Regions from separate parts of the Paenibacillus sp. RC84 genome, predicted to be linked through region 4. Evidence: riboswitches for the same ligand, from Rfam matches in the RefSeq annotation. Region 4 holds a riboswitch; each other region holds the start of a gene.

Region 1 (3,188 bases), on a different contig from region 4:
ACAGGGCGGTCAGGAAGCCGTACCGCAGGAAGGCGTAGCCGAACACGAGGCCGAGCACCGTTACCTCGATCAGCCGGGTGTACACCGGGTAGATCGGGTAGGCGGTGTGTCCCGCCGCCCAGATGAGGCTGGGCAGAAGCACGGCCAGCCATTTGAACCGGAGCAGCCTGCTGAACAGGGCGATGCCGAGCAGCCGGAAGGTGGCCTCCTCGGAGATGCCCGCCGCCCAAGCCATCAGCGGAAGCAAAGCGGGCTGCAGCATGTTGCGGGGAGACGACATCGGGTCGTTCACCGACCAGACGCCGAAGCCTTTCTCCGCCACAAGGAACAGCACCTGCTGGAGGCCGAGCAGGAACAGGCAGAGCAGATAGCCCTGCGCCATGCTGCGGGTTACGCGCGAGCCGAAGTCGGCGTCGCGCCAGCGGGGCATGACGGACTTTCCTTCGCGTCTCCACAGGGCATCGCCCGCTGTGAAAGAGAAGTAGACGGCTGCGGCCATCAGCAGCGTCACGAAGTTGATCAGCACGATCGAAAGCATCGCTTCCTGGCCGCTGCTCGTCAGCGTACTGCCGGCTTTATAAGCCGGATACATGTTGATGTTGTTCATGACGTAGATCACGGCATACACCGCCGTTAGCAGGACGCCCCGGGAAAAATCGACCGTCCTCCATTTAAGGACGGTATAGCCGAGGGCGATCAGGGCCATCAGGCCGTTGCCCCACAAGCTGATGCGGGTCCACATGGAGGCGGTATCCTCCTGGTGTTCCAGCCAAGACGTAAAAGCGTCGGGGAGCCGGAACGATTGGGTGAACGAGGCAACGGAGGTTCCGTCCAGTTTCACGCTGATCGTCAGCTTAGCGTCCCCGACAGGCTCTTTCCGCCGCTCGAACAGCAGCAGACCGGACTTGGCGGCAGGCGGGCTGATCCGCTCGAACTCCGCCTCTTCGTAGCCCTGCCTCGCTATCGCTTCCCGGGCGAGCTTCTCCGCATCGGCCGCGGACACGGCGGCCTGGGCTTCGCCGCCGAGGCCGGACCAGCCGATGACGGCTTTCGTGGTCATATGGATATCGATGATCGACTTCCGGACCGAAGGGGAAGCCTCGGTGACTTCTACCCGATAGTAATCGACGGGCACCCGGCTGGCGTAGCTTTTGTCATACAACGTTTGAAGCTTCTCTTTGGTGAGATAACCGCTGAGTTCCTTCTCCGATTGGTAGCTGACGAATGTGCCGGGAGCCCCGCCGCCCGTAACGACGCCGGAACCGTTTACGGTATCGGCGCCCTGCCTTTGCCGCAGCCATGCGACCGCTGCCTCCGCGGCTTGTTCTTTCGTAATGGAGGCTGCCGTTTCGTAAGGATCGGAACCGGCGGGAGCGGCTCCGGTATTATAGATGAAAACTACGGCCGCATATAGAAGGAATCCGGTCAGGGCGAGCAGCAGCAGCGGTTTATCCAGACCGTATTTTTTCATGGTCAGCTCCTTCTCCGATCGTTTTTTTAACCGTATCACAGTTTGCGTAAGGATGCCAATTCGTGACTCCCAGTTAGCTGCAGGAAGATTGTCCAGGTTTCCCCCCGTAAAATCCGGTTAAAAGGGCTTTGTGCTTGTTTAATAACAGATATATAATGCGGATGATTCATTTCTTCGCGCAACTTCATACGCCGAATTTCCGCAGGAAAACGGGGGAACCATACATTGGGGTGAATTTTACCGCTTGTGCCTGAATAGGGCAGGGTAAATAGGGTGGCCTGTACATCCGAATCCGTCAGCTAACCTCGTAGGCGACAGCAGGAACCATAACCGAAAGGCAGTGGGTTTCCAGTGTCTTTTTTGTGCTTCATATAGGAGGAAATTATGTGTTAAAAAAGTCGAGATTTACGCCGCCGCAGATCCTTGTTCTCGGATTTGCCCTCATTATCCTCATCGGTTCCGGCCTGCTGATGCTGCCGGTCTCGTCAACGGACGGGCTGCCGCTTCCGTTCATCGACGCCCTCTTCACGGCCACCTCGGCTACCTGTGTAACAGGTCTGGTCGTGGTAGACACCGGGTCGCATTTTACGATGTTCGGGCAAATTGTTATCATTTCGCTGATTCAAATCGGCGGCCTCGGGTTCATGAGTATGGCGACGCTTTTTGCCTTCATCCTGCGCAAGAAGATATCGCTCCGCGAAAGGCTGCTGCTTCAGGAAGCCTTGAACCAGGGCAGCATGGAAGGCATTGTCCGCCTTTTCCGGAAAGTACTGATCTACTCGCTGAGCATCGAAGGAATCGCGGCTGTCCTTTTTACCGCCCGCTGGTCGATGGATCTCGGTTTTCCGAAGGGGTTGTACTACGGCATCTGGCATGCCGTTTCCTTCTTCAACAATGCCGGGTTTGACCTGTTCGGTCCCATTACCGGCCCATTCTCTTCGCTGACCGCTTACGCCGACGATTTTATTACCAATGTAGTGACGATGGCGCTCATCGTTCTGGGCGGGATCGGTTTTATCGTGATGTCCGATGTGATGGATTACCGGAAAACGAAGAGGCTGACCCTTCACTCCAAGGTGGTGCTGAGCGCCACAAGCATTCTGATCGTGACCGGGGCGCTTGTTATTTTTATCTTCGAGTATTCCAATTCGAAAACGCTGGGTTCATTGGACTTCGGCGGCAAGATTCTCGCTTCGTTCTTTCAATCGGTCACACCGCGTACGGCGGGGGCGAACACGCTTGATCTCGCTTCTCTCCGCCAAGCCACTCAATTTTTCATGATCATCCTGATGTTTATCGGGGCTTCTCCCGGATCTACCGGGGGCGGGATCAAGACGACTACGTTTACGATGCTGGTCGGGGCAATCGTGGCGATGGTGCGGGGAAAAGAAGATATCGTCTTCTTCCGCAATCGTCTCGGCAAGGAACGCATCCTGAAGGCGATCACTCTGACGATGTTTGCACTCTTTCTTGTTATTTTCGTTACCATGCTTCTGTCTACGACGGAAGATCACGAGTTTCTTATGATTTTGTATGAAGTGACTTCGGCATTCGGGACTGTAGGACTCACCCTGGGGCTGACCACGAAGCTTACCGTGTTCGGCAAGGTTATGATCGCCCTGACCATGTTCGCCGGACGTCTCGGGCCTTTGACGTTGGCGTATGCGCTGCAGCCTAAAGCCGAGAAAGAACTGTACCGTTATCCCGAAGGAAAAAT
Region 2 (3,188 bases), on a different contig from region 4:
GTGCCCTGGGCAAGAATTCGTCCCTGATGGAGAACGACGAACCGGTCGCAGTATCTTTCGATCGTGGCCAGGATGTGGGAACAGATCAGGAAGCTGGCGCCCCTGCTCTTGAAGTCCGCCATAATGTCGAGAAGAGAGCGCATCGCCAGCGGGTCAAGGCCGAGGAACGGCTCGTCAATGACATAAAGCGCGGGCTCGACAAGAAACGCATTCATGATCATGACTTTCTGCTTCATCCCTTTGGATAGCTGGCCCGGGAAGCTTTTGCGCTTAGGCTCCATCTGGAACTCGCTCATCAGGCGGCCGGCACGTTCCTTGAACGCTTCCTTCGGAATATCGTAAGCCATCGCCGTCAGTTCCAAATGCTCTTCAATCGTCAGATCGTCGTACAATTCGGGAGACTCCGGGACGAAAGAGTACGAGGACCGGTAGCCGAGCGGATCTTCCTCCAATGTCCGGTTACGGATGCGGACGCTGCCTTCCTGCGGCTTCAGGAGCCCGAGGATGTGTTTGATGGTCGTGCTTTTTCCCGCTCCGTTGAGTCCAATCAGACCGACCATTTCACCTTGTCCGACTGTAATTTCGAGATCGCGGAGAATCGGTTTTCCGGGCAAATAGCCTCCGCTGAGACGGGAAATGTGAAGAATCGGATTCATGCCTTCACCTGCTTTTCTTCAATCGGTTATTGCGGCTTTCGGCCTTTTCGGGCGGATTGCCGTATCTTTTATTATAGTCAAAAAATGCCTGGAAGCCCAATGCCCAAGCGGAACGGCGGAAATGGGGAAAACTAGAAGCGAGATAACGGGAGAAAAAAGGAGAACGACTGCAAGATAATTAGATAAATGCCGTTGGTTTGGTTAAATTTGCTTATTTTTAGGGAATATGCCCCCTTTACAGGTTGGATATTTGAGCGTAATATACTTTCATGATAACTTAATAAACGCCAAGTTTTAACGCTGAGTTTCCGTAAAAGGAAAACGGGGGAACCGCTGTCAAGGTCGGAACAGCTTTGGGCCGATACAACAGGAAACAATTTGGGGTGAATCTCAATGGCAGGTGCAGGCAGCACCGCCGGCGAGTAGGGCAGCTCTCACGGCCCGAATCCGTCAGCTAACCTCGTAAGCGTACCGGGAGAGATACCAACTGTCGTGTCATTCTGTTTAGTCGCGCTCACACACAGGCCACCGGGAAGCTTTCTCTTTCCGATGGCCTTTTTTGTTCCATATCGGACGGGTATTCGACCCGCATAAACATCAAGCGGAGGTGATGCCGACCCCGTAGAGACTGAGAGCAACCGGTCAGCCGGCGGGAAAGAAGCCAATTGCAAGGGTTCCGTTAGGAACCGCCAAATAAACCTAAGTCGCGTCCAAATCATCATGCGTATCACAGAGGCGAGGCTTTGAAGGAGGACCGAAGAAGTGGGCAATATCTCGCAATCAGAGACCCATGTTAAGCGATCATCCAGCATGTCCTTCGCATTGCGATGGAAGCATGAAAACTTGCGTATGATCATTCTTGCAGCTATCATTTCATTCGCTTTGACTTTCATGTTTTTGGTGTTGTTATACGGTACGGCTGGTAAAAGCGTATCATTGGTGGTAAACGGACGAGAAACCGTTGTGGAAACAAGACAATGGGTCCTACAGCGCCTACTGGATGAACAAGCCATTACAATCGGTGAGCACGATCAGGTATCTATGCCGCTTGACGGCAAGATTCAAGACGGTCAGAAGATTGTCATTGATCATGCATCACCCGTGCAGCTAACTGCCGACGGGCAGACACAAACTGTGCATACCACTGCGAAAACGGTAGATCAAGTTCTGCAAGATTCAAATATTTCGCTGGGAGAGCACGACAAAGTGACTCCGGCCAAAGACACGGAGCTTTCAGCCAATGCGGCTATCGAAGTTGTCCGGGTGAAGAAAGAAACGGAAGAAATTTCGGAGCCCATCGCATTCAGTGTGGTCAAGAAATCCGATGAGGATCTGCTGAAAGGCAAAGAGCAGGTCGTACAGGAAGGCCAGGAAGGCGTATTGGTCAAAAAGAAAGAGAAGATTTTCGAAAACGGAAAACTCGTATCCGAGCAAGTTATCGATCAAGCAGTCAAAAACGCCAGTGTGGATAAGATTGTGGCTATAGGCACAAAAAATCCGGTCGTTACGGTGGCAGCCGCATCCGAACCGGTTAAGCCTAAGCAGGTAACTAAAGCAGGTACCGACATAGACGCGAAGAAAATATTAAAGAACGTTACCTTGACCGCTTACTCTTCCGAAGAGCCGGGCGTAGGCAACCGGACCGCCAGCGGAACGAAGCCTGTTCAAGGCCAGACGATTGCCGTAGATACATCAGTCGTGCCGTTAGGCTGGTGGGTGTACATTGAAGGCATCGGATACCGCCGTGCAGAAGATACGGGCGGTGCTATTAAAGGCCAGAAAATGGACGTTTATTTCGACAGTATGAGTTATGCCAAGACTTTCGGTGTGAAACGGGGATATACCGTTTACGTCATCGGTCCGAATAAACCGACACAAGATTAGGATAACATGTTACCTGTAACGAAGATTTACAAACCGGTAACAAACCGTATGCAAAAAGAAGAGGGACACCCTCTTCTTTTTGTGCGCTTAAGAGAGGATAAAGAACATGATCAAAGAAATCATTGTTGTCGAAGGAAAAGACGATACGACCGCTATCAAGCGGGCGGTTGAAGCGGATACGATCGAAACCGGAGGATCGGCAATCAACCGGGCAATTCTGGATCGTATCCGGCTGGCCCAGGAGCGCAGAGGGGTCATCGTCTTTACGGATCCGGATCATGCGGGTGAGCGCATCCGTAAAATCATTTCGGGCAAGGTGCCCGGCTGCAAACATGCTTTTCTCCCCCAGGAACTTGCCGAGAAGCGGGGGGATATCGGAGTCGAGAACGCGACTCCGGACGCTATACGGTCCGCTCTGGCGAACGTAAAGACCGAATATGAGGGCGCCGCGTCTCTTTTGACATGGGAGGATCTGATCGCCGCCGGCCTCGTTGTTCATCCCGATGCAGCGGCCAGACGACTGGAAGTAGGAAAAAAGCTCGGAATCGGGTATTGTAATGGTAAGCAGTTTTACAAGCGCTGCGCCGCTTTTCAAATTTCCCGGGAAGAGTTCGAAGCTGCCGTAGAGCAGTTGGACCGTCCGGATCA
Region 3 (3,188 bases), on a different contig from region 4:
ATATCGGCACACCCTTAAGTGAATTCATGCAAAACGATAATCGTTTATAAGTAATTATAAGTTTTGTTAAGTCAATTTGTCAATTAAATCGCATATCCCCTTAAAAAAACACTTACAGCATACAAAAAAGCGGCTGATATCCAGCCGCTTTTCATCGTTTTATTCACATGCCCTATACTTGTTCATGTCTCTGCGCTTACAGGCGTTCCGAAATCGAATCGATCATTTCCCGGATCTTGGCTCCCGATTTGCGCAGATTGTTCTCTTCCTCTTCACTTAAGGGCAGCGTGATAACCTCCCGCACGCCCGTACGGTCCACAATGCACGGAACCCCGAGATAAACGTCGGACAACCCGTGATAATTGGAAACAAACGTCGAAACGTTCAGCACCGCGCCTTCATCGCGCAGAATCGCCGTACAGATCCGGTCAAGCGCCAAAGCGATCGCGTAATACGTCGATCCCTTCGCCTCAATAATCTGGTAAGCCGCGTCCCGCGTATTTTGGAAAATTTCGTCCTTATCCTCTTGATTCAGCTCGAGAGGCAGTCCGGCAAAATTAGCCAAGCTCCACAAAGGCACTTCCGAGTCTCCGTGCTCCCCGATAATCGCCGCGTGAATGCTGCGCGGGTCCACTTGAAGCTTCTCGCCGATCAAATAGCGGAAACGCGCGCTGTCCAGCAAAGTTCCCGAGCCGATGACACGGTTAACGGGCCATTCGGACTTTTTCCATGTAAAATAAGACATGATATCAACCGGGTTGGTCGCCACCAGAATAATGCCTGTCTGGTTGTACTTCGTCACATTCTCGACGATGCCGTTAAAAATGTCGACGTTGCGCTTGAGCAGATCGAGACGGGTCTCCCCTTGCTTTTGCGCGACGCCCGCACAAATAATGATAATATCGGCGCCTTCACAGTCGGAATAGTCCCCTGCCCATACTTTTACCCTGCCCGTAAACGGCAGGCCGTGGTTCATATCCAGTGCGTCCCCGTTCGCTTTCGCGTGATTATAATCGATGAGGACAAGCTCGGACATCCGCTCTCTGAGCAGCAGAGTGTACGCCGTGGTGGAACCTACGGCACCGGTTCCGATGACAACGATACGTGATTTTTTAGATGTTTCCTGGTTATTCAATTCGTTAGTAGACACAAGAACCTCTCCTTTCAGGGGAATTCTGGTATTATTGTAGGCGAACTCCCCCCCAAAAGCAAACGTTCCGTCCTATAAAACGACAAAATAAGCGCGGGATTCTTCAAAAAGTACCGGCTGATCCAGCTGAAATCCGGTGCCGGCTATCCGCTCGCAAGCCTGCAGCGGGGCAAGGCGCGCCGGTTCAGGGCTGCTGCCCTCTTCCAGCCAGTTTGCTCCCAGCACGGCAGCGGTATGCTCCCATAAGCAGCAGGCCGGACCGATCAAATAATCTTTATGCATCGCCAGCGCCATTCCTTCCTGCCGGAGCATGCACGCGTTGCGCAAATCATCCAGCAGAGAGCCGCAGCAGCCGGGGTGTAGTTCCCGCTCGGCTTGGAAGCGCCCGCTTACCGGAAATTCGCGGTCCGCCACAGCGTGGCCGAAGCCCGCAGCCTGCCTGACGCGAGAAGAAACGTGCGATTCCGTGTCCGGCCAAGTCCCGCTGCCGTCACTCCGGGCAGCGGCCGTTTCCAGGCGGAAGGAGCTGTTTCCGGAACGTCCGGCGCTTCCGAAGCTGCTGAAGCCGCTGAAGCTTCCGAGAACGTCCACGAACGGTTTGCCCTGCGATCGGGCCTTCAGATCGTACAAGGCCATTTCCACCAGATCCGCCTTCACATTCCCCCAGAGAACGCGGTACAAGCGGACAGTGTCGAGCGCTTGAGCCAGCGTGCTTTTTTGAAGGCGGTACAGAAACCGGGCCCAATTCACAAGATCGAAAACCTTCTCGTTCACAGACATCAAACATTCTCCCCAGCCTGTCTCTCCGCCCTCGTCCGTGAGTTTGAGCAGCCCGTACCTGCAGTTCTCGAGCTTTCCTTTGGCATGATGGTAACAGCAGGGTACATCGAATTCAAACAATTCAATCCGGATAATTCGTCGGTCCATTTCTTCCTTTTCCACTCCTTTTCTCCCAATGACGCTTGCGAGGTTAGCTGCCGGGTTCGGATTTGAGAGGCCCCTACGGAAAAAAACATTCCGATTCACCCCAGTTCGTGGGTCCCCCGCTTCTCTTACGAGAATTAAGCGCGCAGATGAAGATGATGGTATGGCCGCCTCCGGGATCCGGACATGGTGTCCGAAGCCCCATCTGACGGACCATGAGAGTATGTTACTCCCGCGAATCGGGCCTGTAAACAACCCCGGAGGACAGCCCGCTGCCATTCTATGCCATGTAACCCTATTCATTTGAGTGTTGCTTCTTCAAGCTGATTCAAGCTCATTCTTTCTCCGTTTAACAAAAAAAAGCTCCGGATACCCGGGGCTTTTTTTGAAGAGCGTTTTATAGTCCGATCAGATATGGGCGCGTGTCTTGCCTCCTCCAAGGGTAGGGTTTGCGCCATGATCTCCGCGATGGCGAAGGAGCTTGCGGAGGTAAGGAAGGATGTAGTAGTCGGCTCCGAACTTGCCGGCGTTGGCTCCGGCGGCGATGACGATAACACCGAGCAGGATCATCCAAGGGTTAGTGCTTACGGTACCTGCGAAGAGGAACATGAAGTTCATCAGAACCCCGAAGAATGCTGCCGCCGTTGTCAGTGCGCCGAGGACAAGACCCAGTCCTACCAGAAACTCTCCGAGCGGAATCAGTACGTTAAACAGTTTGGCGTTCGGCAGTGCAAAGTTTTCCAGGAATGCGGTGAAGGTCGGATAGACCAGCTCATTGGTCGCTTTATCGACAATCGGCTTCGCTACCGCGCCTTTCAGGAAGCCCGTGGCGTCAAACCCGCCTGTCAGCTTGTGCCATCCTCCCGTAATCCATGCGTATCCAAGATAGAAGCGGAGGATCAGCATCAGACCTGCCGCATAAACGTTCGTTCTTAACCAGTTAAACATATGAATTTCCCCTCTCAAGCTGCGTATTCTGTATTGGATGTTGAGTGTGTTTCCAGCATTTAGAGCCAGTACTGCTCGATCAAGCCGCATTCCGCTTCCAGAGGAAGAGGAAGTCCGGTTTCGCCTGCTTTTTGCGCCTTGGCGGTTTGCCAGGTCTGCACACAGT
Region 4 (3,188 bases):
CGAGCACGGCGAGAAGAATGATCATAATGCCCAGAATGCCGAGCATGGCAATCGTGCCCGTCACCTTGCCGATTTCGTCCTTGATCATATCGCCCAGCGATTTACCGTTTCTACGAGTTGAAGCGAAAAGAATCACGAAGTCCTGGACGGCGCCTCCCAGAATAACGCCGAGAATAATCCACAGCGTTCCGGGCAGATAGCCCATTTGGGCGGCAAGTACGGGGCCTACGAGAGGACCCGCGCCGGCGATGGCCGCGAAATGGTGCCCGAACAGCACCCATTTGTTCGTCGGCACATAGTCCTTGCCGTCGTTATTCAGCTCTGCGGGTGTTTTCCGGTTGTCGTCGAGCACGAAGACTTTGCGGGCGAGAAAACGGCTGTAGAACCGGTAGGCGACCGCATAGCAGCTGACGGCTGCGATAACGAGCCAGGCGGCATTGATCGTTTCCCCGCGATTAAGTGCGACAAGCCCGAAAGCGAACGCGCCGACAATGGAAATCACCCCCCAGAGCAAGATTGATTTCCATCCGATTTTCATAAACATGCCTCCTTACTGGTTAATATGGGAACGTTTACAAGTAGTATAGCAGGTTTTTCCGGTGTGGGAAGAGGCTGGATGTCCAAACCGTTTTCAAAAACGTGAGATTTTCGACGTATTAACAAGCTAGCGCACAAAAAGTAGAAATGTAAGCGCATTAGGGGATTTCTTTGGCTTAAATCGGTTTAAAACCAATCTCCCCATATCTTTACAAAGCACGTGCGGAGGTGTAACATTCATTCCATCAATTGAAAAAAACAGTTTCTTGCTTTCGCTGAATTTCCCCATCCGGGGGAAGCGGGGGAACCATCGCAGCATTGATCCGGTGTGAGAGCCGGAGCCTTGTCTGCAGGGGTGAATCCTGAAGCGCCGGAACCCATGGACCCGGCAATCAGGTAGGGCGACTCTCACCGCCCGAATCCGACAGCTAACCTCGTAAGCGCATGAGTTCGGGAGGGGTTGAAGAAGCTTGTGATCGGCATCGACCACAGGGACTTCGTTTCGCTGTGGTTTTGTTATGTTCAAAAACATCCGAAAATGAAAAATGTGCCAAACAAATGAACATGCGTTTTTATCGCTGAGTTTCCGTGTGAAGCGGAAAACGGGGGAACCAACGAGGACTTGCAGGCCTGACGGCCAGTCCTCATGGGGTGAATCCAGAAGCGGCATCCGTGCCGTCATGGTAGGGCGACTCTCACGCCCGAATCCGACAGCTAACCTCGTAAGCGTACCGAGAGAGGCGACTGCTATCGCGCTTCGGCTATAGTCTTTTTAGGCTGTGACCGTCAAGAAGCCGCGTGAAGAGTTCCTCTTCCGCAGGCTTCTTTTTTTGCTGCCCAAAACATGAAAGAGGGATAAAAAGTGGACGAGAGAAAGATCCAAACCTATACGTTGGTTTCCGCACCGAATGTCACCGGCGAGAACTTTATTAAACTGCTGAATATTTACCGCAGACCCTTCGCGGCGCTTGTGAACAACCCCGCAGAAGGACAGCGGATGAAGAAGCTGGGAGTCCGGCACATCGTGGAAGTGGACACCGTTCGCCACGAAGCCTGGGAAGTCCCCGAGCTTCCGATCGGTGACGTTTATCTTTTCGAAGACAGCCTGCCGCTCTGCTGCCGGTATCTTCAGATGGTCCGCAGCTGGACAACCGGAACGATTTTCGTGGTGAAAACGAATGCCACACCGCGGTTGATTTATAAAGCGCTCGGCGCCGACCATGTGGTGCATACGAATACCCGTCAGGTCTCTTTCCTGCTTGGAGCAGCACCGGGCCAAGTGCCCGAGGAAGTTTTGCGCTGACGTTTAAATTCACTGTCCGAACGATCATGAATGAACCTATAAAACGAACCTATAAATAGGAAAGAAAGGAGCCGACACACATGACGGACCTTTATATGATTCTGCTGCTGGCAGTCATTTATCTCATCTTTTACGGTTTTCTGACCTGGTGTGACCATGTCGTGGAAGGCTCGGAAGGCGGCCGTACATGATGATCATCGCGCTTTTTACGGCAGGGCTTTTCCTGTATCTGATATACGCGCTCATACATCCCGAAAAATTTTAGGGCGCCTTCGGGCAGCCGGTGAACGACTAGCGCGGAGTTGGTTGAGGAGGATAGGAATCCATGGAGATTGTGCAAATCGTAATCGTAATCGCGGCGCTTTGCCTGCTGGTGAAACCGCTTGGGACTTATATTTATCATGTTTTTTCGAATGAGAGAAACCGGACGGACAAATGGTTCGGCTGGCTGGAACGGCCCATTTACAAGCTTGCGGGTATCCGCAGCGAGAACGGCATGACGTGGAAGAAGTATGCGGGCAGCCTTGTGCTGACCAACATTGTGCTTGTGGCGGTCGGGTATCTGATCCTCCGTCTGCAGCGTGTTCTTCCTTTGAACCCGAACGGGATCGACAATATGGAAGCGACGCTGTCGTTTAATACGATCATCAGCTTTATGACGAACACCAACTTGCAGCACTACAGCGGGGAAACGGGCTTGTCCTATTTCTCGCAGATGGCGGTCATCATGATGATGATGTTCACGTCCGCCGTAACGGGCATCGTTGTAGCGATTGCGTTTATCCGCGGACTGACGTCCAAAGGCAATACCATCGGCAACTTTTTTACGGATTTTGTAAAAGGACACACCCGCCTGCTGCTGCCGCTGGCTATCGTGGTCGCGCTGGTGCTTGTCGGCCTGAAGGTGCCGCAGACGCTGGATCCGACCGTGGCCGCGAAGACGCTTGAAGGCGGGGAGCAGCAAATCGCCATCGGTCCGGTAGCTTCGCTTGTGTCCATCAAGCATCTGGGTACGAACGGCGGCGGTTTCTTCGGGGTGAACTCTTCCCATCCGTTTGAAAATCCGTCTCCGCTGACTAACGTGATCGAAATGCTGTCCATGTGGTGCATTCCGGCCTCATTAACCTATACCTTCGGGCGGTTTGCGAAGAACCGGAAGCAGGGATGGGTCATTTTCACCGCGATGATGACCTTGTTCCTGGTCTTTCTGTCGGTCGCTTTCTTCTCGGAAAAGGCCGGTAACCCTGCCTTGAACGCCCTTGGCGCGGATTCGTCCATCGGCAGTATGGAAGGCAAAGAGGTGCGGTTCGGCATTGCCCAGTCCGCGCTGTTCACTACGGTAACGACG

The links. A riboswitch is a leader RNA that binds a small molecule or an ion and turns the genes downstream of it on or off. The one in region 4 is predicted to bind cyclic di-AMP.
Region 1: it holds a riboswitch for cyclic di-AMP, as region 4 does, so the genes downstream of both, ABH899_RS23785 (TrkH family potassium uptake protein) here and ABH899_RS19550 (hypothetical protein) in region 4, are expected to answer to the same signal.
Region 2: it holds a riboswitch for cyclic di-AMP, as region 4 does, so the genes downstream of both, ABH899_RS27305 (resuscitation-promoting factor) here and ABH899_RS19550 (hypothetical protein) in region 4, are expected to answer to the same signal.
Region 3: it holds a riboswitch for cyclic di-AMP, as region 4 does, so the genes downstream of both, ABH899_RS10095 (hypothetical protein) here and ABH899_RS19550 (hypothetical protein) in region 4, are expected to answer to the same signal.

Annotation. Positions count from the first base shown of each region.
Region 1 is NZ_JBGBYL010000011.1:125,552-128,739, forward strand. Features, by position in the region: gene ABH899_RS23780 (CPBP family intramembrane glutamic endopeptidase) at 1-1,471, opposite strand, end outside; cyclic di-AMP (ydaO/yuaA leader) riboswitch at 1,651-1,800, shown strand; gene ABH899_RS23785 (TrkH family potassium uptake protein) at 1,858-3,188, shown strand, end outside.
Region 2 is NZ_JBGBYL010000016.1:47,274-50,461, reverse strand. Features, by position in the region: gene ABH899_RS27310 (ABC transporter ATP-binding protein) at 1-656, opposite strand, end outside; cyclic di-AMP (ydaO/yuaA leader) riboswitch at 945-1,139, shown strand; gene ABH899_RS27305 (resuscitation-promoting factor) at 1,419-2,540, shown strand; gene rnmV (ribonuclease M5) at 2,647-3,188, shown strand, end outside.
Region 3 is NZ_JBGBYL010000003.1:591,241-594,428, reverse strand. Features, by position in the region: gene ABH899_RS10105 (DeoR/GlpR family DNA-binding transcription regulator) at 1-2, opposite strand, end outside; gene ABH899_RS10100 (L-lactate dehydrogenase) at 197-1,135, opposite strand; gene ABH899_RS10095 (hypothetical protein) at 1,223-2,092, opposite strand; cyclic di-AMP (ydaO/yuaA leader) riboswitch at 2,095-2,228, opposite strand; gene ABH899_RS10090 (DoxX family protein) at 2,483-3,022, opposite strand; gene ABH899_RS10085 (hypothetical protein) at 3,082-3,188, opposite strand, start outside.
Region 4 is NZ_JBGBYL010000008.1:304,568-307,755, forward strand. Features, by position in the region: gene ABH899_RS19545 (carbon starvation CstA family protein) at 1-538, opposite strand, end outside; cyclic di-AMP (ydaO/yuaA leader) riboswitch at 801-995, shown strand; cyclic di-AMP (ydaO/yuaA leader) riboswitch at 1,104-1,282, shown strand; gene ABH899_RS19550 (hypothetical protein) at 1,400-1,840, shown strand; gene kdpF (K(+)-transporting ATPase subunit F) at 2,031-2,105, shown strand; gene kdpA (potassium-transporting ATPase subunit KdpA) at 2,166-3,188, shown strand, end outside.